2 regions of the Veillonella rodentium genome follow, and region 1 is predicted to be linked to the other one. Evidence: riboswitches for the same ligand, from Rfam matches in the RefSeq annotation. Region 1 holds a riboswitch; the other holds the start of a gene.
What was found. Region 1 has a riboswitch for thiamine pyrophosphate ahead of thiC (phosphomethylpyrimidine synthase ThiC). Riboswitches for the same ligand answer to the same signal wherever they lie in the genome.

Region 1 (3,220 bases):
TATCTGCCGGCACATTGGCGATATCTCCGAGAATACAGTCTACACAACCATACGGAAGATCCGGATATTTCGCAATGGCCGCGTTCAAATTGTTCACATACGCTTGATGATGCTTATCATGGTGAATCTGCATCGTTTCTTTATCGATAACAGGTTCTAAAAAATCATAAGCATACGGTAACGGTGCAAGTTCAAAAGGTTTCATAATAGTCCTCCTTATAATCAGGGCATGGAACGACATCACTATAACGTTAATCTTTTCTATCATTCCTGTGAAAGCGATTTGATGCACCTGCATCACTACTATATAATCAATCATCAAGACATATAATTAAAAATATATCGTCTGCATAATCTGCATGTCGTATATCTGCATGATCCGCATATCGTATAACGATAATATTCTTTACTATGCATCAATAAATTGATATGAATTATCATTTGATACTTATTGTACTATGTATATAGAAAATCGTCAATATAATATGATGTATAGATAAAAATATCCCCATATAACGATTCGTCTTGTAAAATATCATTATAGGATATCTATATATTCGCTATTCAGCGCCTTGTTCATACTCCGCACGGCACAGAACTTGCCGCACATGCTGCAGGTTTCGCCGTGATCTTCCTCCGGTGCACGGCTCTCACGGATGCTTCGCGCTCTTTCAGGATCAATGGCACATGCGTATTGCCGCTCCCAGTCGAGGACCTTTCTCGCGTCCGCCATCGCATCATCCCGATTGAGTGCTCCGGGAATATCTCGCGCGATATCGGCCGCATGGGCTGCAATTTTAAAGGCCATGATACCCTCTTTCACATCATCAGCATTAGGCAGCGCCAAATGTTCCGCAGGTGTCACATAGCACAGGAACGATGCACCATGCATTCCCGCCACGGCCCCGCCGATAGCAGCCGTAATGTGATCATAACCGGGTGCAATATCCGTAACCAAAGGTCCCAACACATAAAATGGGGCGCCGCCGCACAAAGAGTCCTCCAGTTCCATATTCGCCTGAATCTGGTTGAGCGGCACATGTCCGGGGCCTTCCACGATAACCTGCACGCCTTTTTCGCGAGCCCTTTTAGTCAATTCACCTAATCGTACCAGCTCCTCTATCTGGCACACATCCGTAGCATCCGCAAGGCATCCGGGGCGACAGGCGTCCCCCAGGGATATCGTCACGTCATGAAGTCGACAAATCTCCAATATATCATCAAAGTATTCATAAAACGGATTTTCCTTGCCGGTCATACTCATCCACGCAAACAACAGACTGCCGCCGCGACTCACAATGTTTAATCTGCGCTTATGCTTTCTGATTTGATCGATGGTCTGCCGCGTTATGCCGCAGTGCAGTGTCACAAAGTCGACACCGTCCTCCGCATGTAAGCGTATGGTATCCAGAAAATCCTCCGCCGTGAGCTCCGCCAAATCCTTTTTATGATGAATGACGCTGTCGTATACGGGAACCGTACCGACAATGGCTTTACACTCACCGGTCAGCTTGCGTCTGAAAATTCGGGTGTCTCCATGCGTTGACAGATCCATAATCGATTCGGCTCCCAATTGAATGGCCCAGTTTACCTTTTCCATTTCACTGTCATAATCCGTTACATCCCTTGATGTACCCAGATTGACATTGATCTTCGTCCGCAAAGCTTTGCCGATTCCCTCAGGGTCGATAGAGGCGTGGTTCCGATTACACGGAATCACGACCTGTCCGGCGGCGACCAAATCCCGCAACCGCTCTTCAGGAATACCTTCCTTTCGGGCGACGACTTTCATTTCATCTGTAACAAAGCCTTTTTTAGCGGCTTCCAATTGAGTATGAAACATTTTACATCTCCTCCTGAATATAACCATTCAGCTTTGTATACAAGAAAAAGGGCATCGATACTCGATCGATACCCTTTTATAGTGTCTGCGTGCTTCCTACGCGGGCATGATCCCGATCAGGTCAAAGGTCAGGTGCTGATAGCCCTTTCTCAGCCTATTCCATAGGCTCCCTTGCATACTCTGCTATGTAATTCCTCTACAGCATATCACTCTTTAAAAAATAGTTCAATATAATTAACGAATCAAATTAGGATACGGACCGCCGGTTAATACCTTCCAGGATTCCGCAACGATACCTAAAAAGCCCTGATTATAACCGAATGTATTATTCAAGTCCTGTTCTTTCCATGTCTGGTCTTCCTGATTGTATGTATACACCACATTCCACGGATCATCATATATACGCATGATAACCATACTGCCTGGTTTCATATCCTTCGCCGGAACAATCCACTCGTCGCCATCGTCCAGCACCAGACCGGACACGGTTTCAACGGAATACACAATTCTATCCGGACTTTCAGAGACTACTTTCACAGAGGACTTGTCCAGATACGTACCATAGTTCATGTGCCCATAGGTTAAAATATAATTCGGATCGCCATTCAGATGTTTAGGATATACATACGCAAAGGTATTTCTTAGCCCTCCGAAGAAAAACAAAAGTGCTAACGCAACAGCCCCTAATAATGCTATCTTTTTCATGTGCAAACCTCCTTTATATTGACCTACGCGGACAACAACTGCGTCCATCATGACAAATGTCAATTATGTATACAGCAATACCCCCGCCACAATGAGATTCAGTCGATAATGCACTGACAGGCCTGCATCGTTTTGAGCGCCGCATCATGCGATTCCGGGGTAACCCCCGCACAACAGGACGCAAAATTCGGCTTATCTATGAAGGACACGGGGCTCATGATTTTTCGGCTTTCGGCGGTCTCGATCAGCCCTTCCATGATATGCCAGCCGTCCGTTCCTTTTATACAGTGCGGCACCGGTAAAAGCTGCCCCTCCTGGCTTTCAAGGTAATGACTGTCATGAGTATCTCGCGTGAATATGATAGGTCCGTGAAAGGACTCTATTTTTTGGGCGCACATTGGTGACGATGGCCTCCGCCTGGGGCGAACCGAGGACACCGTCCACAAAATCATGTTGCATATCGATAACTACAAGAACGCTCTGCATATGACCACCTGCACATTAATTGTACTAATATATCCGCCATTAATTATTTCGGTATATGAATTTCAATATTTTTGTATCCGTACTCCTTCAAACTGACTGTAATACCGCTTTACTCTTCCGCCAAAGCATGTTGCACGCTATGCGGTTCATTATGCGCAATGCGTCCGGCCGCCGCAGCAGCTACAG
Region 2 (3,220 bases), 490 kb from region 1:
CATAGGCTAAAAATTCCGCCTGCGACAACCGGTTAAAAAAAATACCGCTGATGCTCATAAAAGCCGCTAATACAGCACCGAGTAAACATCCTGTTCCCGTCACGGATGTCATCAGAGGATGTCCGTGCGGCACGCTGTAAACACGTGTACCGTCAGACACATAATCAAGCGTTCCGGTAGCGACTACAGGACAATGAAGTAATCGGGATAAATTATATATTACAGATGAAATATCATCAACCTGTCCGCCATCGACACCTTGCCCGCTACCTGGCGAGGACTCATGCTGATTGTCATGAAGGGCAGCATAAACAGCTTTAATTTCACTCTGATTCCCCCGTAACAGGGATATACCTTGAGCGTCCAGTAAATCCAGTGCAACGGATAGACGATAGGATCCGGCGTGGCAACCGACAGGATCCAGTACGACCGGTACACGATGCTGTTTTGCCAAACGCAAGGCTGATTTATAATATTCAAATTTATCCGGCGTTACCGTTCCGATATTGATGAGCATAGCTGATGCATGAACTATGAGATTTTCCAAATCCTCCACACATTCACTCATCACCGGCGAAGCCCCTACTGCCAACAAACCGTTAGCGGTGAAAGTCTTAACCACATTATTAGTAATACAGACTACAAGTGGATTTTTCATCCGTAATTCCTGTAACATATGTAACTCCGTCCATGCACGGCCGCATATATACGGATTTTCCCGTTCTATCATTGCTCACCTCTATCATTCTATCCATCGCGCATCTCTATAGCTTCATCGCCATATGATTAACAGGACCGCAACCGTGTCCCAGCCCCGGATTATGTTTAATGGCAAGTGAAATATACTCCTTTGCGATACCGATTGCATCCATCACATCATGCCCCTTGGCAAGTTCTGCCGTAATGACGGCCGAAAAGGTGCAACCCGTACCATGCGTATGAATTGTATCGTATTTAGGGCTCGTCCAGCTGCGAGCTTCCCCCTTTTTTGTGAAAGCATAGTCCGTCGCACCTGTTCCTATATGTCCCCCCTTAATAACGACAACCTGCGGTCCCATATCCGATAATATACGCTTTGCCGCAATAGCGATATCTCTTTCACCGGAAATAGGCATATCCGCTAAAACCTCCGCCTCACTGCGATTCGGCGTAACCACTGCAGCCAAGGGAATAAGCTTCGTTTTCAGAAAATTGACCGCTTCATCGGACACAAGTCTATCTCCGCTGGTAGCAATCATGACAGGATCCATTACATACGGAATGGATTGATTCAAATAGGGATAGATCACATCCATCATCTCCGGTAGGGCAATCATCCCCGTCTTGACCGCTTGCGGCTCAATATCCGAATAAACATCGCTCAGCTGCCGTTCAATACTTTCAAGAGACACATGTTCCACATGATGAACGCCTGTCGTATTTTGAGCAACTACAGAGGTAACGATGGCCATACCGTAGACATGGCGAGTCTGAAAGGATTTTAAATCAGCCATAATACCGGCTCCGCCGCTCGGGTCCGTACCGGCTATGGACAATGCAGTATGTAGTTTCATTATGCCTCCTTATGTAATATGTTACGACGGAACAATATCTGTAATACTGCGAAACCAATGCACGCACCAGCAACAGAACTCATAAAGAAAGATATAATCAAGGTCAACAAGGACAACGGTTTGCCTAATAAGAAATTGGCCACCGGATAGCTGACAATAGCACCGATGAGACCTGTACCGATGGCTTCACCTAGAGTCGCCGCCCATATAGCGTTATACCGTTTATATAAAACCGATGATAACCAGGCCCCTATCATACTGCCCGGAAATGCCAACGGCGAGCCCAATGCCAGTATATTCCGCAGGCAGGATGTACCGAACGCCGCCCCCACGGCATAGCGGGAACCGACAAGAACAGCCAGTAAAACATTAATCATATGTTGAAACGGAAAGATACGGGCCGGACCTACAGGAATGAACGTGGTAGACAATACCACACCCAGAGCCATACAAATACCGGCGAGAATTAACTTTTTCATAATACCTCCTATACCGCCATGCATCCGCCACTCCGGGTACTTTACGAAATGCCCAACAAAAATGAGACCCTCCCCAAATGGAATGGTCTCACAATGCATTCTGTATCACTCCACTTTCCTACGCCGGTATTATCCGGATCAGGTCTAGGGTTTTGAACAGTCAATCTCAGCAAAAGCACCCCTAGTGGCAATATATTTTTATATTTTATTTATAACATTATTATAGAATCCATGCAACAAAAGAATATTATCAAAAACTTAATTTATATTTCTACATCAATAATATTATTATCGTGTTACAAATTAATCTAATTAACATACACTCTGATTGCTATATACGGGGTTATCTCCTAATAACCAAATCTAACAATCAATAATTCTTTCTGAGCTAATCTACATTATTTTTTAAATACGATGCAACGATAGGTACCAAAGTTCAACCACGTATCATACCATTCAACAGTAAAGGCCTCATCTGTATCAAGAGACTTCGCAAAAATATCATATACTGCACTATTTTGGATATTAATGGAAAACCCCCGACCATTCAGTACCGGTAAATTTTGATATGTATAATCGCGCAACGGAACAATTGATGTAATCGTTTTATCCCGCACCGTAATCGCTACTTTATCACGCAGTATGAGAATATCAAAATCTGATGGATATACATAACTTTCACCTTGTACAGGAATCACATCTCCTACATGGTACACCTGATTATCTATATGCACTTTATTGATATTAAACCCTTCAATATCATAAAAAAACTCTTCAAATATATCACCGCGTGCTTTTACAGTTCCATTAACAAAGGTATATAATTCTTGATTATCATCAAGTCGGGCCAAAATGATACCGCATGCAGACGTCATATGTGTGACTCTGTCAATCAAGATAAATTCTCCAATGCCCTTATGGGCAGTAAATGTATCGACGGCGATAGGCTCCTGGAATTTAAGCACAACATGAGCCATTTCATTCTTATGCAATTCATCAGCTTGAAGTCGTTCACCACTGTTAACATCAATCTTATATCTGATTTTAGAAACTACGGCAGATACAGTTTTTGTACCAATGCTTCCCCAGTATTCGGTACCTTCTGACAACTCACTGTCATCCATCCAAAGCAGATTGGCATCAACCTTTGCACTTACTGTAAGCTCAACATCTTTATAGAGTACACAA

Region 2: it holds a riboswitch for thiamine pyrophosphate, as region 1 does, so the genes downstream of both, thiW (energy coupling factor transporter S component ThiW) here and thiC (phosphomethylpyrimidine synthase ThiC) in region 1, are expected to answer to the same signal.

Annotation. Positions count from the first base shown of each region.
Region 1 is NZ_LT906470.1:1,949,702-1,952,921, forward strand. Features, by position in the region: gene CKV62_RS08955 (superoxide dismutase) at 1-205, opposite strand, end outside; gene thiC (phosphomethylpyrimidine synthase ThiC) at 539-1,843, opposite strand; TPP riboswitch at 1,920-2,026, opposite strand; gene CKV62_RS08965 (hypothetical protein) at 2,078-2,548, opposite strand; partial or broken gene CKV62_RS08970 (cysteine hydrolase family protein) at 2,647-3,034, opposite strand; gene CKV62_RS08975 (phosphatidylglycerophosphatase A family protein) at 3,144-3,220, opposite strand, start outside.
Region 2 is NZ_LT906470.1:402,303-405,522, reverse strand. Features, by position in the region: gene thiM (hydroxyethylthiazole kinase) at 1-730, opposite strand, end outside; gene thiD (bifunctional hydroxymethylpyrimidine kinase/phosphomethylpyrimidine kinase) at 765-1,553, opposite strand; gene thiW (energy coupling factor transporter S component ThiW) at 1,553-2,032, opposite strand; TPP riboswitch at 2,131-2,225, opposite strand; gene CKV62_RS01640 (sulfate adenylyltransferase subunit 1) at 2,431-3,220, opposite strand, start outside.